DNA from 4 places in the Neorhizobium sp. USDA 3394 genome. Region 1 is predicted to be linked to each of the others. Evidence: riboswitches for the same ligand, from Rfam matches in the RefSeq annotation. Region 1 holds a riboswitch; each other region holds the start of a gene.
What was found. Region 1 has a riboswitch for cobalamin ahead of ACZ9EJ_RS19370 (DUF1636 family protein). Riboswitches for the same ligand answer to the same signal wherever they lie in the genome.
Positions count from the first base shown of each region.

Region 1 (7,722 bases):
CGCGGGGCTTTTGCGGATCGGTCGTGTCGAGCGCGATGATATCCGCCTTGCCGCCGAGTGCCGCGACGGCCGCAGCAAAGCCTCCGATGAAGGCGACATCGGCCGAGCCGTCCAGCAGGTCGCGGCCGGGATCGTCGCCGGTATGGACGAGAAGATCGGCGGTTCCGATGCGGTTTGCGAACTGGCCGGGCACATGGCTGGCGTCGCCTTCCGCGCCGCCAAAGGCATGGCTGGTGGCATCGAGATAGAGGCGGCCGAGCTCCTCGCGTTCCACCCAGGTGCCATCCGCAAGCTTTTCCTCGATGCCGGACCCGTAGGTGCCGGGCGCGGAGCCGAAGATGCGGGGCGGTACGTGTCCGAGGTTGACGGCCTCTTCTGCAAGAGGGTTGTCGCCCGGCGCTTCCTCGCGGGCGGCGATGGCGCGCATCGCGGCATCGAGCAGGGCGATGAGAGCCGGAAACATGTCGCGGAACAGGCCGGAAATCCTCAAGCTCACGTCGACACGCGGACGGCCGAGCGTTGCCGGCGGCAGGACTTCGATACCGGTGATCCGGCCCGTCGCCATATCCTGAACAGGTCTTGCGCCCATCAGCGCCAGGACCTGGGCGACTTCCTCGCCGCCGCTGCGCAGGGATGCGCTGCCCCAAAGATCGAAAACGAGGCTTTTTGGCCAGTCGCCGTGGTCCTGCAGATAACGCCGCAGGATTTCGTCGGCCGCGCGCTTGCCGAGTTCGAAAGCAGTCGGCGTCGGTAGGGTACGGGGGTCGCTGGCGAAGAGGTTGCGGCCGGTCGGCATCACGTCGCGGCGGCCGCGCGCAGGCGCCCCGGACGGACCCGGATGGATGTGTCTTCCGTCCAGCGCGTCGAGCAAAGCCTGGCGTTCGGTTTCGGCGCTTTGAACGCGAAGCAAGTCGTCGTCGCCGGGCGCGACCTGCCCGAAGATGTGCTGACCGTCCTTGATCGAAAAGTCCTTGAGATCACAGAGAAAGGCGTCGATGCGGCTGAGAGCGGTATCCGGATCGTCATCGTTCGAAACGCCGGCCTCTCCGGCCAGGCCGGTATCGCGGGCGGTCTCGACGATCAGCTTGGCCAGCCGGTCGCGGCGACGGCGATCGAGCCCGTCGGCCTGCGCATATTCGTCGACCAGCAGTTCCAGCTTTTTCTGTTCGTCGGAAAGGCCGGCACCGGCCAGAACTGGCGGCAAATGGCCGATGGTGACGGCGGCAATCCGCCTTTTGGCGACCGCCGCCTCGCCCGGATTGGAGACGATGAACGGATAGATGACCGGCAGGCCGCCGGTGACGATCTCGGGGAAGCAGTCCTTCGACAAAGCCACGGTCTTTCCCGGCAGCCATTCGAGCGTGCCGTGCGCACCGACATGGACGATCGCATGCGCGTCCAGCGTTTCGCGCATCCATTGGCCGAAGGCGATCAGGGCGTGGCGCGGGGGCAGGTCGGGGCTGTGGTAGTCGGCTCGGCGGTCGGCATTGCGGCCGCGATCGGGCGCGAGTGCGACAGTGACATTGCCGAAGCTTGCGGCGCGAAAACGGAAAGCGCCGTCTTCCAGGTCTTCATCGGTTTCAGGGGCGCCCCAAGCCGCCTCCGCCGTAGGCACGGAGCTGTAGGCTGCGAGCACATGGGTAGCGGATTTTGCACTCAGATCATCGAGAAGGTCACGCGGGGTCTCTGGAATATCCGAAACATTGTAGCCGGCTACTGATAGCTCGTTCAGCATCCCGAGTACGCTCTGCGGCACGTCCAGGCCGACGGCATAACCGGTGCGTCCCGGCGCGCTCGGGTAATCCGGCATCAGGATGACGATCTTGCGCTCGGCACGAGGTGCCGCCTTCAGCCGCAGGAAAGCGGCGATCCGATCGGCGACCTGTTCAACGCGGTCCGGTTCCGGCTGGTTGACGAGGTTGGCGGAATTGTCCCCCGCCTTGAAGGAGATCGCGCCGGCCAGGATGCGCCCGTCGAGCTCCGGCAGGACGACGTGCATGGCGAGGTCGGCGGGGTTGAGGCCGCGCCGGTTTTCCGCCCAGCCTTCGCGCCGTGTGGTGGCGATGACGATCTGGAATACCGGCACGCCGGTGCGGTCGAAGATCGTTTCGCCGTTCTCGTCCGTGCCGCTGGCAAAGGCGGTGGTGGAAAGGATTGCCGCGGCTCTCAGGTCCGAGATCGCCTGTCCGACGAAGGCGACAGCGTCGGCATCCTTCAGGCCGGAGACAAAGATGGGTACCGGCGCGAAACCACGGTTAGCTAGCGCTTCGAACAGTGCGTCGATCGGTGCGGCATCATTGGCCAGCAGCATGGAGCGGTAGAACAGGATCGGCAGGCGCGGTGCATCCGATGCGAGGCTGGCCAGCAGGTCATCGGCCGCGACGATGCCCTTTCCCGGCTTGTAGTATCCGGCCTTCGGCATCGGTGCTGCCGGAGGCAGAGGTTCCGTTCTACCTTCGGCCAGGGTCGTCAGCAATTTTGCGAGGAGCCGCATATTGTCCGGCCCCCCTTCGCGGAAGCAGGCCAGGATGCCGGCGAGCTGGTTTTCCGAAACCGTCGAGGCCCCGGCGAGACGTTCGTCGCGGATGCTGCATTCGCCCGGAAGCAGGGCCAGCATGATCTTCCTGGAGCGCGCCAATCGGGAAAGCTCCTCTACGCCGTAGGACCAGCGGTCATAGCCGCCGAGGATGCGTACGAGGATGACTTTGGCATGCGCCGCCGTCTTCTCGATCCACAGGTCCACCGACATGGGGTGGCGGAGATCGGAGAGGTTGGTGAGGCGGAGAGTTGGAGGAATGGGGGGACTAAGCTTGTCCGAGTTGTGGTCGGAGGGGCCACCCCCCTCTGGCCTGCCGGCCATCTCCCCCTCAGGGGGGGAGATCGAATCGTGGCTAGGCCTCGCGTCACTCCGGCGTTGGCTTTTGAGGAAGGCGGGTGCATCTTGCCAATCTCCCCCCTTGAGGGGGAGATGGCCGGCAGGCCAGAGGGGGGTATCGCTCCCGCCGCTTGCAGGCTTATTCCACACGGCCGCAATGCCGTTCAGGTCGCTGCCGGAAAAGGACAGCACCACCACGTCGGCCGGTGACTGGTTGAGGTCGACCGGTTCGATCAGGTCGTCGAGAGACGACGATGTGGTGGCGAGTATGTGCATCCTTCCCTCGGGCCTCTTATGCGGCCAGCATCCTTTCGATCGCTGCGCGGTCGATACCTTTTTCGCCGATCACGACAAGGCGGCTTACCCGCGCTTCGCCGGGTGCCCAGGCGCGGTCGAAATAATGGTTCACGCGCGATCCTACCGCCTGAACCTGCAGGCGCATCGGCTTGTTCGCGACTTCCACGAAGCCTTTTATGCGCAGCACGTTTTCGGCTTCGGCCGTCGCGGAGATGCGGGTGGCCAGGCTTTCAGCATCGGTCACTGCGGCCAGATCGACGACGAAACTGTCGAAATCGTCGTGATCGTGGTCGAGTTCGTCATCATGGTGGGTCTTGCGGTTTTCGATATCGTCCTCAACAGCAAGGCCGAGACCGATCAGCACGGCCGGGTCGATGGCGCCATTGGCGGCCGAGACGATTTTCACGGCACGCGGTAGATGTGCTGCGACGCGGTCCCTGGCGGTCGCGAGGCCGGCGGCATCGAGAAGGTCGCTCTTGGTGAGCACGATCATGTCGGCGCAGGCCACCTGGTCCTCGAACACTTCCTCGACCGGATCGTCGTGGTCGATCGAGCCGTCCGCCTGACGCTGGGCTTCCAGCGCTTCGTGGTCGTCGGCAACGCGGCCTTCGGCGAGCGCCAGCCCATCCACGACGGCAATCACCGCGTCGACCGTCACCCGTGCCTTGACGTCCGGCCACTGGAAGGCCTGGACGAGCGGCTTCGGCAAGGCGAGGCCGGAGGTTTCGACGAGGATATGGTCGACGCGCGGCTCCATGGCCAGGATACGGTCGATTGCCGGCACGAAATCGTCGGCGACCGTGCAGCAGATGCAGCCGTTGGCAAGTTCGATGATGTTGTCTTCCGGGCAGCTTTCGATGCCGCAGCCTTTCAGCACGTCGCCATCGATGCCGACATCGCCAAATTCGTTGACGATGATCGCCAAGCGCTTGCCCTTGAGGTTCTCGATCAGGTTTCGGATCAGCGTGGTCTTGCCGGCTCCCAGAAACCCGGTGACGACGGTGCAGGGAACGCGGTCGAACGAAACGCTCATGATGGCATGTCCTCGTGATGATGAAAGGGTGGAATACGGGCCGTCATGCCCTTGCCGCGCAGGCAGGTGGGACGGCCGCGAAGGGGAAGGAAACCGCGCTCGTCCTCGGCCAGCATCATCGCGCCGGTAACGATGTCCTCGACATTGTCGAGCGACAGATGCCCGAAGACATAGGACCAGCCGCTCTTGTGGTTGAAGGCGGCGCTCGGGCTCTTTTCGCAATTGGCAAGGCAGGTGACGGGCTTGACGGCGAGCGGCTTGCCGGCGGCCGCTTCACGCAGTGCCGCGATCAGCGCGATACCCGGCCGGATTTCGCCGTCGGAGGCGTCACGGCAATTCGTGCAGACGAAAATCGTCACATCTGCCGGGCTGGCGATAGCCGGATCATCTGGTCGGTGGTCACTCATCGGTCAGCCGCGTTCCCGCCGGGGTCGAAAAATCGGGGCGCGGAGCAGAAGGCCAAAACCGTCTGCGGTGATCGAGAAACTTCGCCCGGAGCACCCCGCCCGGTGAAGCAAAATTATCGGACGGCAGGTCTCCTGGCTCGCGGGTCGCCGCCATTTGCCTGCCTTCCCGGATTTCTCCAGTGGCCTCTCGGCAAACGGCTCGCCGCCTACAGTTGCGGGGGCAGCCGCGGCATTGATCCTTAGGAAAGGATCGCACCGCATTCTCTCTTAGCCCTCCCCGTTGCCGGAAAGGGACCATCTCCCTTCACCTAAGCCCGGTCGCACACCCATGTCAATGCGTCGCAAAGGCGATTGCCGTGACGCCGAATTCGTCTATAGTGGCCCAGCCTATGGTGCCCGGAAGGGTTTTAGAGGGAATGCGGTGCGACGAATTCTGTCGTCCAACCCGCGGCTGCCCCCGCAACTGTAAGCGGAAAGTCTTTGCCCAAAACGGCCGTTCGGCCGTCAAGCCACTGGAGAAATCCGGGAAGGCGGGTAAAGGCGTCCGATCCGCGAGCCAGGAGACCTGCCAGAGGCGGCAAAGAACGTGAACGGCCCTCGGGTGGAGGGCGAAAGGACGAGACCATGGTTACGAATTCTGCTGCAACCGCAGTCGGCATTTCCGCTTCGAAGATCATTCCCCTCAGCATGACGGCCCTGCTCGGCCTGTTCATCGTCGGTTTTGTCGGCTTCTCGCATCTGGAAGTCGTCCACAATGCCGCGCATGACACGCGCCACTCGCTCGCCTTCCCCTGCCACTGAGGAGTTCTCCCAAATGTCGCTGTTTCGTAACATCGTCTTCACGGCGGTGATCGCCGGGCTTTTGTCCGGATTGCTGCTCACCGTGATGCAGAGCTTCTCCACCGTGCCGCTGATCCTGCAGGCGGAAGTGTATGAAAATGCCGCGCCCGAGACAGGCCACAGCCATGACGCGGCACCTGCCGCTGCCGGCACCGCGGCACCTGCTGCCGAGCATCACCACAGCGAAGAAGCCTGGGCTCCTGCCGATGGCTTCGAACGTTTCATCTATACTGCTGCCGCCGACATGCTGTCGGCTATCGGCTTCGCCCTTGTCCTCGTTGCCGCTTCGGAAGCCTTTGGGGGCTTCAAGGGCTGGCGCGGCGGCCTGATGTTCGGCATTGCCGGCTTCCTCGCCGTCATCCTCGCGCCCGGCCTCGGCCTGCCGCCGGAACTGCCCGGCATGCCGGCTGCCGAGCTCGGACCGCGCCAGATCTGGTGGCTCTCGACGGCTGTCTGCACGGCAATCGGCCTCGGCCTTCTCGTCTATACCCGCTCGGCCGTGTTCGCGGCACTTGCTATCGTGCTGCTGATCGCTCCGCATCTCGTCGGCGCGCCGCTCCCGCCAAGCCATGAAACGGCGGTCCCGATGGATCTTCATGCCCGCTTCGTCAACGCCGTCTATGCCACCAACCTGGTGTTCTGGGCCGTGCTCGGCGCGCTTACCGGTGTGGTCCGCGAAAGATTCCGGGCCGGCGAGGAAGCTTCTGCCGGATCTCCGGCGAAGCTCGCTTCCCGGTGAAGGAGATCGACGAGGCGTCCGTCGAGCGCCATCGCGCCAAGATGGCGAACCGCAAGGCGGTTCAGGATGCGGAAGTGGCCGAGAAGACCCAGGAAAAGGGTCTTCTCATCGTCCATACCGGCTCGGGCAAGGGCAAATCCACCGCCGCCTTCGGCCTGGCGCTGCGCATGCTCGGCAACAACCGCCGCGTCGGCGTCGTGCAGTTCATCAAGGGCGCCTGGTCGACCGGGGAGCAGCCGGCGCTTGCCGTCTTCGGTGACCGCGTCGTCTGGCACACGATGGGCGAAGGTTTCACCTGGGAAACCCAGGACCTGAAGCGTGACGTTGCTGCGGCGGAGAAGGCCTGGGAAAAGGCGCTCGAGCTGATGGCGGACGAGACGATCGGACTGGTCATCCTCGACGAACTCAACATCGCGCTTCGTTATGACTATCTCGATCTCGACAAGATCGTCGCGACGCTCCAGGCGCGGCGGCCGGACCTGCATGTGGTCGTTACCGGCCGAAACGCCAAGCAGGCGCTGATCGAGGCCGCCGACATGGTCACCGAGATGACGCTGGTCAAACATCACTTCAAGGCGGGCGTGAAGGCCCAGGCCGGCATCGAGTTTTAAGCGATGGCCGGGATCAAGCCAGCTCGGGCGCTGATGTTTCAGGGAACGGGCTCGGATGTGGGCAAGTCGCTGGTCGTGGCCGGGCTTGCCCGCGCTTTCACGCTGCGTGGCCTGAAGATCATGCCGTTCAAGCCGCAGAACATGTCGAACAATGCGGCGGTCACCGCGGATGGCGGCGAGATCGGCCGGGCGCAGGCGCTGCAGGCCCGCGCCGCCGGGGTGCCGCTCAGCGTCCATATGAACCCCGTGCTCCTGAAGCCGCAGAGCGAGGTCGGCGCGCAGGTGGTGGTGCAGGGCAGGGTCGAAGGCAATGCCAAGGCTGCCGAGTATCAGATGCTCAAACGGACGCTGATGCCGCGGGTTCTGGAAAGTTTTGGGCTTCTTCGCAATCAGGCCGATCTGGTTCTGATCGAAGGTGCCGGCAGCGCTTCCGAGATCAATCTGCGCCAGAATGACATTGCCAATATGGGCTTTGCGCGGGCCGCCGACGTGCCGGTGGTCCTGATCGGCGATATCGACCGCGGCGGGGTGATCGCCAGCCTTGCCGGGACCAGGCTGGTGCTCGATCCCGAGGATGCGGCGATGATCCGGGGCTTTATCGTCAACCGGTTTCGCGGCGATCCGGCATTGTTCGCCGACGGCATGCGGATGATCGGGGAACTCACCGGCTGGCAGTCGGTCGGGCTGTTGCCGCATTTTGCCGATGCGGCCCGGCTGCCGGCGGAAGATGCGCTGGGCCTCAATGCGCCTTCGGTGCGGAAGGCGGGTGCGAAGATCAGGATCGCGGTGCCGATCCTGCCGCATATCTCCAATTTCGATGATCTTGATCCGCTGGAAGCGGAGCCGGATGTCGATCTGATCCGGGTCCGGCCGGGACAGGCCATCCCTGGCGATTGTGATCTTGTGCTGCTGGTCGGTTC
Region 1 is NZ_JBWCDU010000001.1:3,920,109-3,927,830, forward strand. Features, by position in the region: gene cobN (cobaltochelatase subunit CobN) at 1-3,151, opposite strand, end outside; gene cobW (cobalamin biosynthesis protein CobW) at 3,168-4,205, opposite strand; gene ACZ9EJ_RS19370 (DUF1636 family protein) at 4,202-4,612, opposite strand; cobalamin riboswitch at 4,718-4,926, opposite strand; cobalamin riboswitch at 4,986-5,199, shown strand; gene ACZ9EJ_RS19375 (CbtB domain-containing protein) at 5,237-5,413, shown strand; gene ACZ9EJ_RS19380 (CbtA family protein) at 5,427-6,191, shown strand; gene cobO (cob(I)yrinic acid a,c-diamide adenosyltransferase) at 6,188-6,802, shown strand; gene ACZ9EJ_RS19390 (cobyric acid synthase) at 6,806-7,722, shown strand, end outside.

Region 2 (7,722 bases), 2.1 Mb from region 1:
ACATCAAGTCGCCGGAGTGTTTCGAAGTCGAACGCCGGCTGCGTGAAAAAATGAACATCCCGGTCTTCCACGACGACCAGCACGGCACGGCGATCATCGTCGCCGCCGCAGTCCTGAACGGGCTGGAACTCGCCGGCAAGAACATCGCCGACGTAAAGATCGTGACGTCGGGCGCCGGTGCCGCGGCGCTTGCCTGCCTGCATCTCCTCGTTTCGCTCGGCGCCAAGAAAGAGAATATCTGGGTCCACGACATCGAAGGCCTCGTCTATGACGGGCGCAACACGCTGATGGACGAGTGGAAGGAAATCTACACCCAGAAATCCGACAAGCGCGTGCTGGCCGACAGCATCGGCGGTGCCGACGTGTTCCTCGGCCTCTCTGCCGCCGGCGTACTGAAGCCCGAACTCCTGGAGCAGATGGCCGAGAAGCCGCTGATCATGGCGCTCGCCAATCCGACGCCGGAAATCATGCCCGAGCTTGCCCGCGCCGCCCGGCCCGACGCGATGATCTGCACCGGCCGTTCGGACTTCCCGAACCAGGTCAACAATGTCCTGTGCTTCCCCTACATCTTCCGCGGCGCGCTCGATTGCGGCGCCCGGACGATCAACGAGGAAATGAAGATGGCGGCGGTCAAGGCGATCGCGGCGCTTGCGCGCGAGGAGGTCTCCGACGTCGCGGCGCGCGCCTATTCCGGCGAGACTCCGATCTTCGGCCCCGACTACCTCATCCCCTCGCCTTTCGACCCGCGCCTCATCCTGCGAATCGCACCGGCGGTCGCCAGGGCTGCCGCGGAGACCGGCGTCGCATCCCGGCCAATCCAGGATTTCGAGGCTTATCTCGACCAGTTGAACCGCTTCGTCTGGCGCTCCGGTTTCGTCATGAAGCCGATCTTCAGCGCCGCCAAGGTATCCGAAAAGAACCGCGTGATCTTTTCGGAAGGCGAGGACGAACGCGTGCTGCGTGCCGCCCAGGTCCTGCTCGAGGAAAAGACGGCGATGCCGATCCTGATCGGCCGTCCTTCGGTCATCGAGGCGCGGCTGGCGCGTTTCGGCATCCGTATCCGCCCGAATGTCGATTTCGCCGTGGTCAACCCGGAAGACGATCCGCGCTATCGCGACTATGTCGACGAATATTTCGCACTGGTCGGCCGTGAAGGCATCAATCCGGAGGCGGCACGCACAATCGTGCGCACCAACAATACGGTGATCGGTGCCCTGGCGGTCAAGCGCGGCGATGCCGACGCGCTGATCTGCGGCGTCGAGGGACGCTACGACAAGCACCTCAGCGACGTGAACCAGATCATCGGCAAGCGGCCGGGCGTCTGCGCCTTCTCGGGCCTCAGCCTGGTCATCTCCCAGCGCGGCGCGATGTTCTTCACCGACACGTTCGTGAACTACAACCCGTCCGCGCAGGAAATCGCCGAGATCACCATTCTGGCGGCCGAGGAAATTCGCCGGTTCGGCATCACTCCGAAGGCGGCGCTGATCTGCCATTCGAATTTCGGCTCGCGCGATTCCGAAAGCGCCCAGAAGATGCGGGCCGCCCTGAAGCTGGTGCGCCAGCAGGCGCCGGAACTGGAAGTGGACGGCGAAATGCAGGGCGGTTCTGCCCTGTCGGAAACGCTGCGCAAGCGGGCCATGCCGAACAGTTCGCTGACCGGCGAGGCCAACCTGCTGGTCTTCCCGAACCTCGATGCGGCAAACATCTCGCTCGGCCTCGTGCGCAACCTGACGGACGCCCTGCATGTCGGCCCCATTCTTCTCGGGGCGGCCCAGCCGGCGCATATCCTGTCGTCCTCGGTCACGTCGCGCGGCGTGGTGAACATGGCGGCGCTTGCCGTCGTGGAGGCATCCCAGCCCAATCTGCAAGCTCAACTCTGAGCTGCATTTCTTCTCCTGCTTTGGCGCGGGCCCCGTTTGGGGCTCGAAAGGCACCGGGGATGGATTTCGGCGTGCGGTGATCGCGGCTTTATGAGATTGTCAACCGACACGCTCCATGATGCCATCTCCCATTAGGAGAGGATGCCGGAATTGCCGATACCGATTCGCGGCCTGCTGACCATACCGCTCTTGCTTCTGCCTGCCGCAGCGCTGGCGGGAGACCCTGCCGTTTGTGCGGTCCTTTACCGGAAACTTGGAAACAGCCCGCAGATCATCGGCAGCACGTCCGTGGCGCGCAGCTATGCCCAGCAGCTCGGCGAATACAATTCGGATATCCGCGAGCTCCGGATCGACATGCGCCGCGCCGGCTGCGGCAATGGCAGCATCGTGGTTCTGGGTGGCCCGAATGCCGAGGTCTGCGGCCAGATGCGGGATGCGCTGGAGCGAATGGAGCAGAGTCGCGACGCGCTTGCGGCGGAACGGAACAGTTCGCGGCAGATGATCCTGCCTTCGGAAGAGCGCAATGCCATTCTCGCCGCCATTCGCGAGCAGCGCTGCATCCCTTCCTTCGAGCCGCTGCCGCCTGTTGTCGACGACCGCCGAAAGGTGCCGGGCATCGAGCTTCCCACCGAAGAGCAGCCCTATTCCGGGGTTACCAAACTGCAGACCCGCCCGCAAAAGCCACAGGCCGCGGTCCGCCCGCCCGCCTCACCGCCGCCCGAGCGGCCATACGATCCAAACAAGAAGGTGCGCACCGTCGGGCCTGCTTTCCTGCCCGAAGCGGATATCGATCTCAGCAATCCGAAATCGGCAGGACCGCAGCCGCAGCAATAATCAGCGGTTCTCCCATCGGTCCTGAAAGACCAGTTCATCCAGGGCCAGGCGCTGGCGCCACCCCTTGAGCGCCAGTTCCGGCTCGCCATAGAGCTGGTCGATATAACCGAGGCAGAGCCAGGCGACGATCTCGATGCGGTCGGGAATGCCGAGCAGCGTGCGCACGTCCTCGTCGCGAAAGATACTGACCCAGCCGACGCCGACGCCCTCGGCCCTTGCCGCCAGCCACAGGTTCTGCACGGCGCAGACGGTCGAATAGGCATCCATGCGCGGATTGTGGGTGCGGCCGAGCACGACCGGGCCGGCACGATCCGGATCGCAGGTGACGCAGATCGACAGCGGCGCCTTGACGATGCCTTCGAGCTTGAGGCTGCGGTAGAGGTCACGGCTCTCGTCCGGAAACATCTCCACGGCTTCGTCATTGGCACGCGAGAAGGCGGCTCGAGCCGCCTCCCGCACCGCCGGATCGCGGATGAGGACGAAATTCCAGGGCTGCATGAAGCCGACCGAGGGTGCGGCATGCGCGGCGGCAAGCAGGCGCTTTACCAGGTCGTCCGGCAGCGGATCGGGCAGGAACTGGTCGCGCACGTCGCGGCGCGTCTCGATCGCCCTGTAGACGGCCGCACGTTCGGCCTTCGAAAATTCACCGGCAGGCAGCAAGGCATGCGCGAAAGGATCATGCTGCATCGTTTGTCCCCAACAATGCCGTCGCTCCCCTGCCTTTGAGAGCAAGGAGAGGTCCGAAACCTTTCCGCCGTCCGCGCGGGGTCGGTCTATCGTGTCAGGCCGGTCTTCTGACTTGGCTTCATCCGCTTCCCGCCGCAGCCTTCCCGGTTTCCCAGTGGCCTCAAATCCTGCGGCCGAGCGTCCACCTCACAGCGTTGGGCACGTTCCGGATCTGCCCCGGATTCCCGATTCTCCGGCTTGTCGCCGGCACCTGACAGGATCGGTTATGCCCCCGCGCCATCCTCGGCGCAAGGTGTTCATGCGACGGGGAAATAGCGCACGTAGGCAAACTCATCGCCGTCAGGTGACCAGTTGGGCGAGTTCATCGTGCCCTGACCGCCGAAGAGATCGAACAGCGTCTCGACATTGCCGCCATCCATGTCCATCAGCCGGACGCGGACGTCGTGGTCGCGCGGATGGTCGAAGACATCGGCGTCGTAGGAGACAAAGACGATCTTGTCACCTTTCGGTGACGGATGCGGAAACCAGTCGCCGTAACCGCCGTCGGTGATCCGCTCGGCCGGGCCGCCTGATGCCGGAACGCGCCAGATCTGCATCAGCCCGGTGCGGCTGGAATTGAAGTAGATCCATTTTCCATCCGGCGAATAATCCGGTCCGTCGTTGCGGCCCTCGCCGAAGGTCAGCCGCGACTCTGCACCGCCTTCGATGCCGATCGTATAAATATCGAACTCGTCGCCCCGAATGCCGCAATAGGCGAAGTTTTTTCCGTCCAGCGACCAGCCGTGCCAATAGGACGGCAGGTTCTGCGTCACCAGCCTCGGCGTGCCGCCTTCGGCGGGAAGGACATAGATCGCCGACTTGCCGAACTCCACCTTGTCGGAAATGGCGATCAGCGAACCGTCCGGCGAAATGCCGTGGTCATTGTTGCATTGTCCGGCAAAGCCGGTATCGACGCGCTGCGGACCGCCGTCTCCATCCGGTGACAGCCGATAGATCAGGCCCTCGCTGTTAAGCATCAGGTAGCGCCCGTCGGGCGACCAGTTGGGCGCCTCGAACAGGGCTTCGGTCTGCCAGACCACCCGCATCGTCCTCGTCCGGATATTGAAGATCTCGACCGAGCTGCGCAGGGCCATGATCCTCTCCTACCGATCCCTGAACCGGTTGGTGATCGGATAACGCCGGTCGCGACCGAAGTTCTTCTTGGTGATCTTGACGCCCGGTGCCGATTGGCGCCGCTTGTATTCGGCGAGATAAAGCAGGTGCTCGATCCGGTGAACGGTGGCGATGTCGTGGCCGCGGGCGATGATCTCTTCCGTGCCCATCTCCAGCTCGACCAGGCATTCGAGGATGTCGTCGAGTACCGGATAGGGCGGCAGCGAGTCCTGATCGGTCTGGTTGGGTCGCAGTTCCGCGGACGGCGCCTTGGAGATGATGTTCTTCGGGATCACCTCGCCGCTTGGACCCAAGGCCGTCGGCGGCAGGTGATCGTTGCGCCAGGCGGCCAGCGCGTAGACCTGCATCTTGTAGAGATCCTTGATCGGATTGAAGCCGCCGTTCATGTCGCCGTAGAGGGTCGCATAACCGACCGACATTTCCGACTTGTTGCCGGTCGTTACCACCATCGAGCCGAACTTGTTGGAGATCGCCATCAGGATCGTGCCGCGCGCACGGCTCTGAAGGTTCTCCTCGGTAATGCCTTCCTCGGTTCCCTCGAACAGTTCGGCAAGCGCCGACGAGAACCCGTCCACCGGCTCGGCGATCTGCACGATGTCGTAACGGCAGCCGAGCGCCCTGGCGCAATCGGCCGCATCCTTCAGCGAATCCTCCGACGTATAGCGATAGGGCAGCATCACCGCGCGCACCCTCTCCTCACCCAGCGCATCGACGGCGATCGCCGCGCAGATGGCGCTGTCGATGCCGCCGGACAGGCCGAGCACGACCGACTTGAAACCGTTCTTGTTGACGTAGTCGCGGAAGCCGAGGAGGCAGGCGCGATAGTCCGCTTCCTCCTTTTCCGGGATGCGCGCCATCGGCCCGCGGGCGCAATGCCAGGTCTCGCCGATCCGTCTCCATTCGGTGACAGCAACGGCCGGCTCGAACTGGCTCATCTGGAAGGCGAGCGACTTGTCCACGTTGAAGGCGAAGCTGGCGCCGTCGAAGACCAGTTCGTCCTGGCCGCCGAGCTGGGCCGCGTAGATCATCGGCAGGCCGGTCTCGATCACCTGTTTCAGCACGACCTGATGGCGGATATCCACCTTGCCGCGATAATAGGGCGAACCGTTCGGCACGAGCAGGATTTCCGCGCCGCTTTCCGACAGGGTCTCGCAGACGCCGAGATCGCCCCAGATGTCCTCGCAGATCGGGATGCCGAGCCGGACGCCTCGAAAATTCACCGGTCCGGGCATCTCGCCGGCGATGAAGACGCGCTTCTCGTCGAACTCGCCATAGTTCGGCAGGTCGATCTTGTCGCGCACCGCGATCACCTTGCCGCCGTCGAGCACGGCGATCGAATTGTGCCGGCCCTCGCTCCCCTGGCGCGGAAAACCGATGATGACGCCGGGGCCGCCGTCGGCCGTATCGGCCGCAAGCTCCTCGACCGCCTTCAGGCAGGCCTTCAGGAAAGCCGGTTTCAGGACGAGGTCCTCCGGCGGATAACCGGACAGGAAGAGCTCGGTGAACAGGATGATATCCGCCTCTTCGCGGGCAGCATCTCTTCGGGCTTCACGAGCCAGCGCCAAGTTGCCGGCGATGTCGCCGACGGTCGGGTTGAGCTGGGCGACGGCGATGCGGAAAGTCTGGCTGATGTCCTGGGTCATGGTACCGATTTAACGTCAGCCGCAGGCGGCGGCAACGTTGTTCCTTGAGTTTTTTATGGTTCAGGCGGATGCGGGACGATCGCCCGGATAATGCGGCACGCCGTCCTCCGGCAACTGGTAGAAATCTCCCTTGTGGGCGCAATAGATATGCTCGCCCATGACAAGCCCGCTCGGCTGGTCGAAGGCGCCCGCCAGGATCGAAATGCTTGCCGCGCCCTCCGCCTGCCAGAACAGCGCCGAGCCGCATTGCGAGCAGAAGCCGCGCCGCGCCTCATCGCTGGCGCGATACCAGCTCAGCGTCTCCTCGCCTTCAAGCGTCAGATTCTCGGCACGAACGCTGGTCGCCGCATAATAGAGCCCGGTCTGGCGGCGACATTGCGAACAATGGCAGGCCGTGACCGTCCGCAGCGGACCAACCGTTTCAAACCGGATCGCTCCGCAGAGGCAACGACCGCTGTTCTTCTGCTGCATGCACCATCCCCAATGAACGCGAGACGCTCAGTGTCGCGAGCACGGGCCTCGGGGTCAAATCTATTCGGTTGATGATGACCATCAGGGGAAACAATACGAAGAAAGGCCGGCGTCACCGCCGACCTTTCTGATTTCCAACCATCATGCGCGGCGGTTCAGCCGTTGACGACCATCCGCTTTTCGTCGCGGCCGCTCTTCATCCGCTCGGCGAGCAGGAAGGCCAGTTCCAGCGCCTGGTCGGCGTTGAGGCGCGGGTCGCAATGGGTGTGGTAGCGGTCCTGCAGGTCGCCGGCGCTAACCGCACGGGCGCCGCCGGTGCATTCTGTGACGTCCTTGCCGGTCATCTCGATATGGATGCCGCCCGGATGGGTGCCTTCCGCACGGTGGATCTGGAAGAAGCTTTCGACTTCCGACAGGATCCGATCGAACGGCCGGGTCTTGTAGTTGTTGAGCGTGATCGTATTGCCGTGCATCGGGTCGCAGGACCAGACGACCTTCTTGCCCTCGCGCTCGACGGCGCGGATCAGCTTCGGCAGGTTCTCGGCGACCTTGTCATGGCCGAAACGGCAGATCAGCGTCAGGCGGCCGGCTTCGTTGGCCGGGTTCAGCGCGTCGATCAGCTCGATTAGGTTGTCGGCCTGCAGCGAGGGACCGCATTTGAGACCGATCGGGTTCTTGATGCCGCGGAAATATTCGACATGCGCATGGTCGAGCTGGCGGGTGCGGTCGCCGATCCACAGCATGTGGCCCGACGTCGCGTACCAGTCGCCCGAAGTGGAGTCGACGCGGGTGAAGGCTTCTTCGTAACCGAGCAGCAGCGCTTCATGGCTGGTGAAGAAGTCCGTCTCGCGCAGGCTCGGCTGGTTTTCGGCCGTAATGCCAATCGCCTTCATGAAATCCATGGTTTCGCTGATGCGATCGGCGAGCTTGCGGTAACGCTCGCCCTGGGGGCTATCCTTGACGAAGCCGAGCATCCACCTGTGGACGTTTTCGAGGTTGGCATAACCGCCCATCGCAAAGGCGCGCAAAAGGTT
Region 2 is NZ_JBWCDU010000001.1:1,833,445-1,841,166, forward strand. Features, by position in the region: gene ACZ9EJ_RS08680 (NADP-dependent malic enzyme) at 1-1,880, shown strand, start outside; gene ACZ9EJ_RS08685 (hypothetical protein) at 2,031-2,714, shown strand; gene bluB (5,6-dimethylbenzimidazole synthase) at 2,715-3,401, opposite strand; cobalamin riboswitch at 3,482-3,670, opposite strand; gene ACZ9EJ_RS08695 (TolB family protein) at 3,698-4,528, opposite strand; gene ACZ9EJ_RS08700 (NAD+ synthase) at 4,544-6,217, opposite strand; gene ACZ9EJ_RS08705 (GFA family protein) at 6,278-6,688, opposite strand; gene ACZ9EJ_RS08710 (class II 3-deoxy-7-phosphoheptulonate synthase) at 6,844-7,722, opposite strand, start outside.
Region 2: linked by a shared signal. The riboswitch ahead of bluB (5,6-dimethylbenzimidazole synthase) and the one ahead of ACZ9EJ_RS19370 (DUF1636 family protein) in region 1 are both predicted to bind cobalamin.

Region 3 (7,722 bases), on a different contig from region 1:
AAGGCCTGAAGGCTGTCGAAACTCTCGACCGCATGGTCAAGCAGGGTGGCCTGCCGGTCTTCACCGCCCAGGCCGGTGAACAGGCCTTCTTTGCCGGCAAGGTCGGCATCGAATTCAAGACGACCGGCGCCCTGCGCAACACGATCAAGAGCGTCGGCGACAAGTTCGACCTGCGCACCGCGCAGATCCCGCTGATCGATCCGGTCAGGGGCAAGCTGCCGACCGGCGGCAACGCGGTCGTCATCCTCGCCCGCAATGCCGAAAAGCAGCAGGCAGCCTGGAAGTTCGCCAAGTTCGCCGCCGGTCCTTATGGCGCCTCCGTCGTCGTCCCGGGCACCGGTTATGTTCCGAACAACGAGCTCGCCGCCAAGTCGCCGGACTATCTCGGCAACTTCTACAAGCAGAACCCGCTTTTCGTCGCCGGCCTCAGCCAGATGGACCGCATGATTCCCTGGTATGCCTTCCCGGGCACCAACGGCGTCAAGGTCACCCAGGCGATCGTCGAGAACCTGTCGCGCATCGTCGAACAGCAGGCCACCCCGAAGGAAGCACTGGAGGATGCGGCTTCCGAAGTGAAGGGCTTGCTGCCGCGCAGCTAAGATCCGTCCCGGCTTGATCGGATCATGGAACCGCCGTTTCCGACCGGAAGCGGCGGTTTTCCCTTTACGACGCAGGGTGTCTCAGATCGCCCGCACCGTGCCGCCTCGCCGCAGCATATAGGCGACATCGAGATGACGGGCGGGAGCCGCATTCTCGGCCATGTCCAGCAGCAGCGAGGCCGCCGCCGCCCCCATGCTCGCATCCGGCATCTCCACCGTCGTCAGCGGCGGGTCCATCAGCCGTCCGATGGCGATCCCGTCGAAACCGGCCACGGAGATATCGCGTGGTACGGAAAGCCCTTCCCGCCGCAGGGCGCCGATGACCCCGAAAGCCAGGAGATCGTTCGAGGCGATGATCGCCGTCGGCGAAAACATGGAGAGCTCAGCGCTAAGGTCGAGCTGGTCGTATCCGCTGACGAAGGGGATCTGCACCGCTTCCAGCGGCGGAATACCGCTTTCCGCCATGGCGTCGCGATAGCCTTCGTGGCGGAACCGGGCGCGGTCGGAGGTCGCGAAAGCGCCGGAGACGAACAGAATGCGGCGATGCCCAAGTCCGATCAGCAGCGTGGTCAGCTCGTGGCCAGCGCCCCGGTTGTCGACGGTGACGGCGGCGGGAAACAGCGCGGTCGGCATGTTGTGGAGGAGCACGGTCGGCGGCAGCGAGGGCATGAGGGCAACGCTCGTGGCCGGATCGCAGACGGTCAGGATCAGGCCGGTCGGCCGGTCGTTGAGAAGCGAGGCGACTGCGTCCGCCTCGCGTGCAGGGTCGTAGTTCGACTGGGCGATCAGCACGCCATGGCCGGCAACCAGCATGCGGTTCTGGATGCTGGAAAGCGACGAGGCGAAGACGGGATTGGTGATGCTGGGGATCAGCACGCCGACCACCGGCCGTTGCCCTGGCCTGCCGGCCGATGAATGTATCGGCCGATAACCGAGCTCTGCCGCCGCGCGGCGGACCCTGCGGGCCATGCGGTCGCTGACATTGCCGTTGCGACTGAGCGCCCGGCTCGCCGTTGCCAGCGAACATCCGGCTCTTGTTGCCACCTGCTGCAATGTCGTCATCAGGGAATGCCTCTTCCGTTTACCAGGCCGCACGGCCTGCCGAGAGCAGATTTCGTCCCGATATGTAAGAGTTTTATGTCAGCAACGGCGGATTCTCCTCAGACGCGGCAAAGCCGACTGTCGCCAGGCAAGCTTTAAGGCCCATCTTGTTCTGGCGCGTCAAACGCTCCACGGCCCTGATCGCGAGGCCGAAACACGGCAAATGCCATTCATCGCATTTTTAAGATTGACAGCCCTCGTGTATGTAATGTTATTACATTTATCAAGCGAGCGTAACTCTGTAACATGCCCTAGCCCGCTCCCGACGCCGCGATCAACAATCAGGAAGGAAGCTCATGAATTTGTCCCTCGCTCGAAACAGTCTGCTGGCCGCTGTTGCGTCAGGTCTGATCTTGGCGGCTTGCGGAGCGTTTGCCGATGAAGATCATGAGACGAAGCAAGCATGGCGTCTGTTTGTCGGCGATCACACGATCCCCGTCGTGCGTGCCATCAACTTCGAGAACGGCAAGGAACTCGGCCGCTATGACGTCAAGGGTCCCGCGGCCCTGACCGCCAGCGCCTCCGGCCAGACCGTATTCGCCACCCAGTCGGATCATGACATCGTGCACGTCATCAAGACTGGCATCGATTTCTCCGATCACGGCGGGCATCGGGATCTGGAGGTCTCCGACGTCGGGTTGTTGCCCGTGACTTTCGAGGGCAGGCGTCCCTTCCACGTTGTTCCGCATGACGACCACGCGATCCTTTTCTACGATCGAGGTGGCAAAGCGGAGATCATCGATGAAACGGCTCTTCTTGAGGGCAGGACCGAGGTAAAGACAGTCGATACGACGAGGCCGCATCACGGCGTAGCGGTGACGATGGGTCGTTTCGTGCTCGTGTCCGTCCCAAACACTGAAGTCGAAACCAAGCCCGACGAGCTTCCGCCGAGGGTCGGTCTTCGCGTCGTCGATGAGGCGGGCAAGCAGGTCGGCGACATCGCCAAATGCACCGATCTTCACGGCGAGGCCACCTCGGCCCGGCTCGTCGCCTTCGGTTGCAAGGAAGGCGTTCTTGTCGCACGGCCCGGGGGCATGGACGGACCGAAGCTGGACATGCTCGCTTACCCGGCGGACCTGCCGAAGGGCAGCACCGGGACCTTGCTTGGTGGCAAGGCGATGCAGTTCTTCCTCGGCAACTACGGCGAGGACAAAATCGTCCTGATAGATCCGGATGCCGAGAAGCACTTCCGGCTGATCGACCTCCCCACCCGCCGCGTCGACTTCCTGCTGGATCCGGCAACGCCGCGCAATGCCTACATCCTGACGGAGGACGGTGATCTTCATGTGCTGGACGTGATCAAGGGCGAGATCGTTCGCAAGGCCGGGGTCACCGAGCCCTACAGCAAGGACGGCCATTGGCGTGATCCGCGGCCGCGTCTTGCCGTTGCGGACGGTCATATCGTCATTACCGATCCGCGGCACTCGCTGATTCGCGTCGTCGATGCGGAGAGCCTGAAGGAGGTCCGTACGATTCCCGTCGAAGGAAACCCTTTTACGATCGTTGCCGTCGGCGGCTCCGGCGCATCGCACTGATGCGGACAACCTTTGGCTCCGGAATTGTCACCGCAGTTCCGGACCGGGATCATTTCATCAGAAATGACGATGCAGTAGTCCGGAGCCTGACGACTGCGCTTTCTTCCGGCCTGATCTTGGACGAAATCTTCCGGATCCTTTGTGCGCCCTGGGGACAACCAGCCACGGCGTTGACAGTCGGCAAAGGGCGTGTAGGTTGGCGCCGTCAAGGTTCTTCCATCCCGCGATGGAAGCTAAGAGGGAATCCGGTAAAAACCGGAGCTGTCCCGCAACTGTGAGCGGTGAGCCGTTCGTCCAACATGTCACTGGCAGCCAATGCCGGGAAGACGGGCGATGAAGGCTTTGACCCGCAAGCCAGGAGACCTGCCTGACGATAGAAGTTCCGTGGTCGGGGTGTGCCACAGGGATGACGGTTCCGTCGGGCCATCGCGCCTGCCGTAACCTTCATTTTTGCTGCCTCCTCAATGAGTGAGACGAAGGCAGTGAAAACACAGGGATTACCTTCCCAGAATTTATCCGGTCGCGCCGTCCTCCTGATCGCGAAATCCGCCTTTGCGGCATCGCCGCATCGGGAAATGCGGCGGCTCGCGGAGCTTGCGGCCGGCGCGACCGGAGCCCGAACCGTGCGCTTCGCCTTTACCGAGCAGGGAACCCCTTCCCTGCGCGAAGCGCTGTCCGATCTGCTCGACGAGGATGTCGAAACCGTCGTGATCGTGCCGCTTGTCCTGCCCATGGAGCCAAGCTTCCATATCTGGCTGACGAAATCGCTGACGCGCTGGAAGGCCGCCGACAGCCGCCCCTGGCCCGCCTTGTCCGTCGCCAAGGATATCGCCTCCAGCACGCTGATGGCGCATCTTCTCGGCGAACTGCTTGAGACGGCCGAGGCGCTGGATGCTCCAGAGACCGAAAACCCGCCTGTCATCGAAGGTTCCCTCGTGCCGGCCCAGAAACGCCGCGTGCTGGTCTGCCAGGGCGGTCCCTGCAACGCGGCCGGAGCCGATGTGATCTGGGGACATCTTCGCAACCAGCAGGAGCGGCAGAAATTGCGCGCTGCCGGCGATGGCACGATGACGGCAAAGTCCACATGTCTCGGTCCCTGCAGCCTGGCGCCCGTGCTGCAGGTATTTCCCGAAGGCACCTATTACGGCGGCGTCAACGAAAATGCGATCGACCGGATCATCGGCGAGCACCTGCTGGGCGGCCGTATCGTCGAGGACTTCGCCTATCACCCGACGGGCCGCAAGCAGCGGCTTCGCACCCCATCCGAACAGAACAAGAGGAGAGAGAATTGAGGTCGCAGACCGTATCGCGCCTGGCCGCCGCCTGGCTCACCGCCGCCACCTTTGTCACCGCGGGCACTGTCTTCGCAGGCGAGCCGCTTCGCGTCGGTGCCACCTACATCACCAGCGGCACGGACCCGGCCAAGGGCTCGAACGGCTGGGCTCTGGTCAGCCATGGCGTCGGCGAGAACCTCTTCACCGTCGATCGCAACGGCAAGCTCGTGCCGGAACTGGCCGAGAAGGCAGAGCGCATCGCAGACCTGACCTGGACCGTCACCCTGAAGCCCGGCCGCCTGTTCTCCGATGGCACGCCCGTCACCGCCAGGGCACTGGCAGCCGGTTTCGATACGACGTTCGCCAACAACAAGGCGGCGCTCGCGACCGGCGGCAAGCTGACCTTCGAGGCGGGCGACGACCTGACGCTGAAGGTGACGACCGAAAAACCGGTGCCGTTCATTCAGGCACTCTTTGCCGAATGGCCGCTGGTTGCCTACAAGCCCACCGGGACCGGCAATGCCGTCTTCAGCGGTCCTTACCGTGTCTCCGACTTCAAGGCGGATGCCTCGATCACGCTTGCGGCCAACATGCATTTCGCCGGCGCCGAAAAGCGTTCGCCGGTCAATTTCCGCAGGTTCGGTGATGCCCAGACCCTGACGCTGGCGCTGGAAGCAGGAGAACTCGACATGGCCTTCGGCTTGCCGTCGGAGGTCGTGAGCCGGCTCAAGACCAGTCCGGACCTGACGATCAAGTCGTTCCCGGTCGGGTACCAGTATCTCGCCTTCTTCAATACTGCCCGGCCGCTGATGGCTGACGTGAAGGTGCGCCGGGCGATCGATCTGGCCTTCGACCGCAAGGAGCTTGCGGCCGCGATCAACGGCGGCGAACCGGCCACAGGTGCCTACGCCGCCTATTTCCCCTTTGCCGGCAGGGAGGCCCGCCCGAGCGATCTCGCCAAGGCTGGAGCGCTGCTCGACGAAGCCGGCTGGGCAAAAGGCAGCGGCGGCATGCGCGAAAAGGGCGGCACGCCGCTGCGCCTGCTGGTCATCACCTATCCGCAGCGCCCGGATCTCGTCACCATGCTGCCGGTGGTCAAGGCGGAACTCGCAAAGATCGGCATCGCCATCGATACGCAGGTGGTGGAGAACATCCAACAGGTCGCTTCGGCCGGCGACTTCGACATCGCACTCTGGGCGCAGCACACTGCCCCGAGCGGCGATGCCGCCTTTTTCCTGAACTCGATGCTGAGAAGCGGCGCTTCCCTGAACTACGCGAAATATGCCTCGCCAGACTTCGATGCGATCCTCGACCGGTTTGCGACCGAGGGCGATCCGGCAAAGCGGGTGGCGATCGCGCTGGATGCCCAGCAGAAAATCTTCGCCGATGCGCCCGCCTCCTTCCTGGTATCGCCCGTCTGGTATGTCGGCCTGTCGAAGCGGCTCAAGAACTACGAGCCGTGGGGATCCGACTACCACGTCCTGCGCGCCGATATCGGCGAGGCGGAGTAGGGCCAGGTGATGCGGCTGGCCCGGTTCGGCATACAATCGATAGCGGGGTTGCTGGCGGTTTCGCTCGCCTCCTTCTCGGTCATCACCCTGATGCCGGCCGATCCGGTCACGATCGCCATTCGCGCCTGGAGCCTGCCGGCGACGGAGGAAACCGTCGCCGCGTTGAGGGCGGAGTGGGGGCTCGATCAGCCGCTGCCGGTCAGGTATCTGCACTGGCTGGCGGATTTCCTCACCGGAGATTGGGGCCGCTCCTTCCGGACCGGAGAGCCCGTGCTTGCCGAGTTCGCCGAGCGGTTGCCGGTCTCGCTGTCGCTCGGTCTCGCCGGCCTGGCTCTGGCGATCGTGCTGGCAATTCCGCTCGGATTCTTCTCAGCCGCCCATCCCGGGGGCATTGCCGATCGGATGAGCCGGGCTCTGTCGATCTTCGTTCAGGCGGTGCCTGCCTTCTGGCTGGGCCTTGTCCTTCTCTGGGTCCTCGGTGTGCGGCTGCGCTGGGTCAGACCCTTTGCCAATGATTGGACCGCGATCGTCCTGCCAATCCTGCTGATCGCGCTGCATTCCGTTGCCGTTCTTTCCCGCGTCTATCGGCGCGACCTGAAGGAGACCGCCGGGCAGCCGCATTTCCGCACGGCGCTTGCCAAGGGCCTGTCGGAAAGGCAGGCACTCTGGAGGCACGGCCACCGCGGCGCGCTTTATGCTCTCCTGTCGGCAGTCCGTTCCGAAGCCGGCTGGGTGATCGGCAGCACCGCGACCATGGAGATTCTCTTCGGCCTTGCCGGCATCAGCCAGTTCCTGGTGCAAAGCATCGCGGCACGCGACCAGATGGTGCTGCAGGCCTATGTCATGGTCATTGCCATCTGGATGCTTGTATTGAATGCCAGCGCCAATCTCGCCATGCGCCTTCTCGATCCGCGCCTTGCCCGATGCCCCGGCTGATCATGCTCGCGGCGCTCGCCGTCTTTCTCTGTGTCGGCGGCTTCTGGCAGCCACATGATCCCGATGCGGTGGACATGCTTGCCCGTCATTCCGGCATGACCGCCGGCCATCTGCTCGGTACCGATCATCTCGGTCGCGATCTTCTGTCGCGCATCATGGCCGGCGGCTGGCGGACGGCCTGCGTCATCCTCTCGGTCGGTGCCATCGGCTTTTTCTTCGGCACCCTGCTGGGCACCGCTGCCGCCGTGCTTGGCGGCTGGCGGGAAACGGTGGTCCTGCGGTTCTGCGAGTTCTTCGTCATGGTGCCGACGCTCATCGTCGCACTGGCGGCAGCGGCGATTTTTGGCCTGTCCCCGCTCAGCGCGGGGCTGGCGCTGGGTCTGGCCGGCGTCGGCCCGCATGCGCTGCTTGCGCATGCGCTTAGCCTGAGGGTGCTCGGCCAGCCGTTCATCCTGGCGGCAAGGAGCCTCGGTATTGCACCTTTGCGGATGATCGCCCGGCACCTTCTGCCCAATACCCTGCCTTTGATGTTCGCCTATGTCGGTAATCAGGCGGGACTTGCGGCGGTTGCCTATGCCTCGCTCGCCTTCATCGGTCTCGGGGCCGATCCATCGAAGCCGGATTGGGGATCGATGCTGTTTGAATATCGCGTGTTCATTTTCGACCACCCGATGCTGATGATCTGGCCAGGCGTCGCGCTCGCGCTGGTCACGCTCCTGCTCAACGGCTTTTTTGACAATGGCCAAGCCTGATGCTGGTTCTGTGG
Region 3 is NZ_JBWCDU010000002.1:230,908-238,629, reverse strand. Features, by position in the region: gene ACZ9EJ_RS22640 (ABC transporter substrate-binding protein) at 1-599, shown strand, start outside; gene ACZ9EJ_RS22635 (substrate-binding domain-containing protein) at 681-1,661, opposite strand; gene aztD (zinc metallochaperone AztD) at 1,997-3,235, shown strand; cobalamin riboswitch at 3,426-3,620, shown strand; gene ACZ9EJ_RS22625 ((2Fe-2S) ferredoxin domain-containing protein) at 3,718-4,527, shown strand; gene ACZ9EJ_RS22620 (ABC transporter substrate-binding protein) at 4,524-6,020, shown strand; gene ACZ9EJ_RS22615 (ABC transporter permease) at 6,030-6,956, shown strand; gene ACZ9EJ_RS22610 (ABC transporter permease) at 6,944-7,708, shown strand.
Region 3: linked by a shared signal. The riboswitch ahead of ACZ9EJ_RS22625 ((2Fe-2S) ferredoxin domain-containing protein) and the one ahead of ACZ9EJ_RS19370 (DUF1636 family protein) in region 1 are both predicted to bind cobalamin.

Region 4 (7,722 bases), 1.0 Mb from region 1:
GATATCGTCGCCGCCACCATAGGCCGGAGCGGGCTCGGCATAACGCGGTTGGGCGGCGATGGCGCCGCCGATCAGGGCGCCGGCACCGAATGCCGCCAGTGGGAACCAGTAGCCGTTGTGGCGGCGGTAACCCGGACGGTAGTCGCGATAACCGCGATGCCCGCCATACCAGCCGCCGCCATGGCGACGGTACTGCACCGGGGTCACGTCGGTGCTGGTGCCGGTTTCGATCCCGGCGGCCGGAGCGGACGGCAGCGGCATAGCCTGAGCCGGCATCAGAGCGCCGGCGAGAACGGCAGCGGAAATGCCCGCAACCGCGATCTTCTTCAAAAGAGTCATGTTAAGTCCCCAGATCCCTTGTCCATGTTTCAAGTTTTGACAGCCAATTGTTTCAGTATGCAGTGGATTTCAATTTTGCCGCGACCTTAGGAAGTTCATCCTGAACGCGCAATTAACGTGCGCCGCGACGAAGCAAGACCGGCCGTCGGCAAATGCCGCGACCGGGCTTGGCGGAGAGATGGCCAACGCCTGCTTATCTGTAGGGCGAGATGCAGCGTGCCCTCACGCCGGCGCGTGGTGCGTAGGTATCGTCCCAGGCCCGATAGCTGCGATAACGGCTTTCACACCAGGCGACGTGGCGGCTCGAATAACCGCCGCGGTCGGCCTGTATGGCACCACCGATGATGGCACCGGCGCCGAAGGCGGCGAGCGGGAACCAGAACCCGTTGTGATAACGGTAGCCCGACCGGCGGTCACGATAACCCCGGTGGCCACGATACCAGCCATAACGGTCACGCCGGAAGTCGCGACGGTACTGGACATTGGTGATATCGCCGGCGGCCGAAATGCCGGACGGCGGCGCCGGCATTTGGACAGCCTGCGCCGGGACGACACCGGCAAACATGGTGGCGACGGCAACTGCCGCTGCCGTCAAGCGCAAACGAAGAGCATTCATCCCGGGCGTTTCCTCATTCTGATTTTCAATGAGAAAACAACGCCGGATGTGAGATTCCGTTCCTGGCAGAGCGCCCGGCACGGATCACGACTTGGCGATCAGGCGACGATCGAAAGTTGCGCCTGGTCGCCCTGCAGCCGGTTGACCATGAAGTTCGAATACCATTCGACGAACTGCATGACGCCGCCCTCGTGGAGCGCCGAGTAGGGACCCGGCTCATAGGCGGGCGAGCGAATGCCGAAGGCGTTCTCCTCGACGATCTGGCGGTCCTGGTCGTTGGTCATGTTCCAGACATGGGTCAGTTCTTCGAGATTGTAATCGACGCCCTCGACCGCATCCTTGTGGACCAGCCACTTTGTGGTGACCGCCGTTTCCTCCGGGCCGAGCGGAGTGACGCGGAACGAGATCGCATGGTCGCCGAGAATGTGGTTCCAGGTGCTGGGATAATGGAAGAGCAGCATGGTGCCGATCGAGTTGATCGTCACGTCGTCGGAGAGTTTGCGCTGTACGGCGTTGCGGCCGCTCATCGTATAACTCTCGGCATCCTCGATCAGCGGCATGCGCGCGACGCGGAACTGGCCGGTCTCGTCCATCCGGAACTCGCTCGGCAAACCCGCCTCCTCGCAACGCTGCCAATGGGCGGCGATGACCGGATCGTCCTTGGCGCCCTGGACGCCGGTCGCTGTCGGCGATTCCGGATAGGTACGGCAGAGTTCCGGGTGGTTGGCCGCGCAGTGGTAGCACTCGCGGTTGTTTTCCCAGACGAGCTTCCAGTTGCCCTTCTCGATGATCGTCGACTGGTGGGCGACCTTGGCTTCCGACAGGCGGTGCGGGGCCATATAGGGTTCGATCGCGGCGCGAACGGGGGCGAAATCCGGTGCTTCGTTGGCAAGGCAGATGAAGATATAGCCGGCGACGCTCTCGCAATGGACCTTCTTCATGCTGAACTGGGTCTTGTCGAAATCCTGTCCCATCTGGCGGCCGACCAGAAGCGAGCCGTCCAGCTCGTAGGTCCACTGATGGTAGGGACAGACGAGCCTGACCGCCGAGCCATGCTCCTTGGTGCAGACGCGGCTGCCGCGGTGGCGGCAGGTATTGTGCAGCGCCCGGATCTGATTGTCGCGGCCGCGCACGACGACGATGGGATAATCGCCGATCTGCAGGGTGAAATAGGCTCCGGCCTTCGGCAGCTCGCAATCATGTCCGACGAACAGCCAGTCGCGATACCAGATCATTTCCAGATCGAGCTTGTAATAGGCGGGATCGGTGTAGAAGGGCTGTTCGAGGCTGAAGCCTTCGCGGCGGTTCTTGAGCTGCCGCAGGGCCTGATTGCGAATTTCCATATTACCTTCCTTGTCAATGTGGACAGCGGAAGGACATGGAAATGCCGGTCGGCCTCAAGGCCTACCCAACACCCTGTCCCGAACGCCCGCCGCGTCCGGTCGTCATTTTTGATCCCGAGGCTGGTTTCCGGGCTCAGGAGCTTGTCCCTTGGGGGGACCGGCTCGGCGCCTTCCCGGGCGGCCGTTACGGCTCTTTCCCAGTGGCTCATGCCGTGCCTTGTTGCTCCACCACCGTTGCGGGGGCAGCGCCGGATTAGGGTTTCTAAAGACCCCTGCCGGCTTCCCAATTCTCCGCCTTCCCTAGTCAGGCGACACCTCAAGATCGAGGCGGATATAATCATCGAGCGAGCGTGTCGCATAGGCGACATTGCGACATCGGCAACCGCGTTGGCGACAGCGGCGAAACGGCCCAGAATGCAACACTCCAGCCCCGCGAAAGCGAAACCAGTCATTAAGGGATAAGCCATAAAATCCCGGCTCGAATGGGAGCGATGCCACCGTGCAGGCCAAGGGAAAGATTCGTTATTATAAAGCTCCTCCGCCAACGCCTCCGGCGCCGGTGGTGATGAAGACTGCCGCCCATTCCGAATTCCTCCGGACGGGGCGCATCGCCCGCTACAATCCGGTCTGGCTGCCGGAAGAGCGCCGTTATCTCACCCATGAAGAGGTCGCAGAGCGCACCGGCAAAAGGCTCGAGGCAGCCGGGGAAACGAGCCACAACCGGATCAACTCCTTCCATCGCTCGATCCAGTTTCCAAAGATCATCTTTCACCACACGCTCGATGAGCGGCCGCATCTCGGCTATTGCCATGTCACCGCGGCAAGAACGTTTCTTCCACGCGGCATCCCCGTGAGCTGGTCGTTCTATATCGCCAACTTCTTCTCCAAGATCGGCGAGGAGGAAACGTTTTTCGAGCATATCAGCCCGGCCTATTCCCGCATGTACTTTGCCGTTGCGGTCGAACGCGAGGCCGATCAGCCGCTGAAGATCAACCGCACGATCCGCAAGAACGGCCTTCTGTTCCAGACCAACGATCCGATGGAAGCGGTCAAGAACGTCCTGATGCTTGGCACTTCCAACGAAATGCTCCGCGAGATCATCAAAAAGCTTTGAAGACGCCCGGGTCCGCGTTATTGACGGGCGGATATGACGGCTCAAATCATCGACATCACCCGGGATCACGACGGCGCGCTTGCCCAAGCCTGCACCGTCCTTGCGGACGGTCTTCCCGTGGCGATCCCGACCGAGACGGTCTACGGACTTGCGGCGGATGCCACCAATCCCACCGCCATCACCCGCATCTACGAGACCAAGGGCCGGCCGCGCTTCAACCCGCTGATCTGCCACATGTCGGATCTCGACATGGCCGAGCGTTATGCCGACTTCGATCCCATCTCGCGAAAGCTTGCTAGAGCCTTCTGGCCGGGGCCCCTCACCCTGATCCTTCCCCTGAAGCCCGAAAGCGGCATTCATCCGCTGGCGACGGCCGGGCTCGATACGGTCGGCATCCGGCTTCCCAAGGGCTTCGCTTCGGAACTCATCCGTGCCTTCGGCAAGCCGCTCGCGGCCCCCAGCGCCAATACGTCCGGCAAGGTGAGCCCGACCAGCGCGCGCCACGTGGCCGACGACCTGGGCGACAAGCTGGCATTGATCATCGACGGCGGCGCGGCTCCTGTCGGTGTCGAATCGACCATCGTTCGCGTCGAGAACGGCGTGATCCGGCTGCTGAGACCGGGCGGGGTAGCCGCCGAAGAGATCGAGACGGCAACCGGCCTTGCGGTGATCCGACCGGAGGGACCGGCGGCGATCATCGAGGCTCCCGGCATGCTTGCCTCTCATTATGCGCCGGGTGCCGCGGTGAGGCTCAATGCCGACCATGTCGAGACCGGCGAGGCGTTGATCCGGCTCGGTTCCGCTCCGGTGAAGGGAATGGAGCTCGCCGCAGCGGTTTTTGACCTGAGCCCGTCCGGCGACCTTGCGCAGGCGGCGGCAAACCTGTTCGATTACCTGAAACGCGCCGACGCCACCGGCGCCGCCAGCATCGCCGTCACGCCCATTCCCGACCATGGGCTCGGCGAGGCCATCAACGACCGGCTGGCGAGGGCGGCCGCCCCGCGGGAATAAGCCGGGGGCAAAAGACGAGGAGACGCTGATGGACATTCCAGGGCCGAAACCAGAACTTCTCGACCGCTTCGCGGCGATCGTCGGCGAGAACCACGTCCTGCGCGGCGCGAACGATCTTGCGCCGCATCTCGTCGAGGGCCGCGGGCTCTACAAAGGTTCTTCGCCTATGCTCCTGAAGCCGGGTTCGGTCGAGGAAGTCTCCGCGATCCTGAAGCTTGCAAGCGAGACCGGCACGCCGATCGTGCCGCAGACCGGCAATACCGGCCTCGTTGGGGGACAGACCCCGCGCACCGGCGGCAGCGACTTGATCGTGTCGCTCGAACGGATGAACCGCATCCGAGACGTCGATCCGGTCGCAAACGTGCTGGTCGCCGATGCCGGCGCCATCCTCGCCGACGTCCAGAAGGCGGCGGAAGCCGTCGACCGGCTGTTTCCGCTGTCGCTCGGCTCGGAAGGGTCCTGCCGCATCGGTGGCAACCTTTCCACCAATGCCGGCGGCACCGCCGTGCTCGCCTATGGCAATACCCGTCAGCTCTGCCTCGGGCTCGAAGTGGTGCTGCCGACAGGCGAGATCTGGAATGGCCTGCGCCAGCTCAAGAAGGACAATACCGGCTACGACCTGCGCGACCTGTTCATCGGCGCGGAAGGCACGCTCGGGATCATCACTGGGGCTGTGCTGAAACTCTTTCCGCAGCCCGTCGGGCACCAGGTGGCACTTGCAGGCATCAATTCGCCTGAGGATGCACTGAAACTCTTCGAGCGGGCCTCGAACCTCTGCGGCACGGCGCTCACCGGTTTCGAGCTGATGCCGCGCATCGGCATCGAGTTCGTGACCCGGCATATAGACGGCGTGCGCGATCCGCTCTCCGAGCCGCATCCGTGGTACGCGCTGATCGACATCTCGACTTCGGATTCCGCCGAGACCGCCAGTTCCATGGTGCAGTCGCTGCTCGAACAGGGTTTCGAGGCGGGCCTGATCCGCGACGCCGTGATCGCCTCCTCTGTCGCCCAGCAGAAGGCACTCTGGCACATGCGCGAAAGCATGTCCGACGCCCAGAAGCCGGAGGGAGGGTCGATCAAGCACGACGTGTCGGTGCCCGTCTCGAAAATCCCGAGCTTCATGGCAGAAGCCGAGCAGGCGGTGCTGGCAGCCATGCCGGGCGCCCGGGTCTGCGCCTTCGGCCATCTCGGCGACGGCAACATCCACTACAATATCTCGCAGCCGATCAGCGCCGACATGGCCGCCGACAAGGCGGCCTTCATCGGCCGCTGGCGGGAAATCAACGCGATCGTCCACGGCATCGTGCTCGCCGCCGGCGGGTCGATTTCGGCCGAACACGGCATCGGCCAGTTGAAGCGCGACGAGCTTGCCCAGATCCGCTCGCCGATCGAGATGGACCTGATGCGGCGCATCAAACAGGCGTTCGATCCGGCGGGCATCATGAACCCCGGCAAGGTAGTGGCCATTGCATGAGCCAGCCGTCAAAGACCACGATCCGGATCGACCTCGACAACGGCGTGCGGCTCGGTCCCGGCAAGGCGCAGCTTCTGGAACTGATCGCCCAGCATGGCTCGATCCGGGCGGCAGGCGCCTCGATCGGCATGTCCTACCGGCGGGCATGGCTGCTGGGCGACGAAATCAACCGGATGTTCAAGGAGCCGTCGATCTTTACCCGCCATGGCGGGAAAAGCGGCGGGGGTGCGGGCCTGACCGAATTCGGCCAGGAACTGTTGTCCCGCTACCGGAGGATGGAAAAGGCGAGCCGAGAGGCAATGCGGGCAGATCTCGACTGGATCGAATCGAACGCCGATCCGCGCTTTGAAACGGCCGACAAGAACGACGACGCCTGAGGAGACCGGTTCGCTCTCAGCTCATCCTGATCTGGGACAATGCCCACAGGGTATCCGAGCTGATGCCGGCCGAACCGCCGCCGCCGCTCATGATGCTGACCGCCGATGCCGTGTTCACGCTGTTCTCCAGATCGTACATGATCGTGAAGCGCTGCACCAGTTTCCTCACCTTTTCCGGATCGGCAAGATCTTCGAGATCGAGCTTGCTCTCCACTATCTTGGCCTGCCGGTCGACATCCATATTGCCGATTTCGGCGGGCAGGCTGTAGGTGACGCGGAAGAATTCCATCAGCGCCTCGTCGCCGAGGATCACGTAAGGATCGGTGATGCTGTCGGACATGCGCTCGAAATACAGCGCCAACCGAACACCCGGATTTTCCTCGCCCTGCTGGGTTTCGAGCATCTGGCGGACGTAAAGATCCTGGGTCGCGACAACCTCGCCGCCGTTCTGGGCCTCGCCTGCCGAGCTGCGGTCGATCTCGCCCTTGGAATCGAAATTGAATGTTCCGACGATCTGCGCAAACCGCTTGTCCGTCTGGGTATTCACGAAGCTATTGGGATCGGCGGGATCCGAGTTGAAAGCCTCCTTCAAGAAGTCGTTGGTGACTGTGGAAGGGTCTATCCCCTTGGAGATCAGCAGGATGTCCAGCGTCTTGCGGTCGGCGAGCAGCTCGTCGCGGCTGCCGATACGCTGCATCGCGTCGGTATAATATTTCGCCTCGGTCTGGGCTTTCGCCCTGGCCGCCTTGAGTTCGTCACCTTCCATGAACCGGCTTTGGCGCAGGATATAGTCCTTGGCGACATTGGTGATCGTGGCATTTGACTGGAGCAGCACCTGCCGCGTGACGCCCCCTTTGGTGTCGAAGTTGAAGAACTTGGCAAGCGAGACGAAGCGCTCATCGTTCAGCTTGTAGATATAGCTGTTCGGATCGGAAAGGTCGCTTTTCAGGGCATTTTTGATCGTCAGTTTCGAAACGGTCGCCGGATCTAGCCCGACCGCTTCCAGCGCGAAAACCAAGGAGTCTTCGGCCTCCTTGCTCATGAAATCGTCAAGCGTCTTCACGGCCGTCAGGTCGAGCTTGTAGAACTTGATGGCCTTCTCGAGATCCGCTTCCTGCTTGTCGTCCCAGCGGCTCATATAGTTGCTGCGGGTGGAGCTGGTCTGCAATTCGTCCTGGGCCTGGCCGGCGGCGACGGTGCCATCGGTATTGAAATTGAAGGCCTTCGCCAGCTCCAGATATTCCGGATTGGTATCCCCAAAGCGGTTCGCATAGCTGTCCGGATCGGAGAGGTCGCTCGTCAGGATCTGTTCGATCGTCGATTTCACGACCGTGGCCTTGTCGAGATTGAAGGCGACCCTGATATATTTGAGAAGTCGCGGGTCGTCTATGAAGTCGCTGACATTGTCCGCCGTCTTGAGCTCCTGCTCGAAGAGTTCCTGGTTGAAC
Region 4 is NZ_JBWCDU010000001.1:2,922,561-2,930,282, forward strand. Features, by position in the region: gene ACZ9EJ_RS14445 (BA14K family protein) at 1-339, opposite strand, end outside; gene ACZ9EJ_RS14450 (BA14K family protein) at 533-955, opposite strand; gene ACZ9EJ_RS14455 (aromatic ring-hydroxylating oxygenase subunit alpha) at 1,054-2,298, opposite strand; cobalamin riboswitch at 2,400-2,632, opposite strand; gene ACZ9EJ_RS14460 (DUF6656 family protein) at 2,798-3,412, shown strand; gene ACZ9EJ_RS14465 (L-threonylcarbamoyladenylate synthase) at 3,446-4,423, shown strand; gene ACZ9EJ_RS14470 (FAD-binding oxidoreductase) at 4,452-5,897, shown strand; gene ACZ9EJ_RS14475 (winged helix-turn-helix domain-containing protein) at 5,894-6,274, shown strand; gene ACZ9EJ_RS14480 (DUF1217 domain-containing protein) at 6,291-7,722, opposite strand, start outside.
Region 4: linked by a shared signal. The riboswitch ahead of ACZ9EJ_RS14455 (aromatic ring-hydroxylating oxygenase subunit alpha) and the one ahead of ACZ9EJ_RS19370 (DUF1636 family protein) in region 1 are both predicted to bind cobalamin.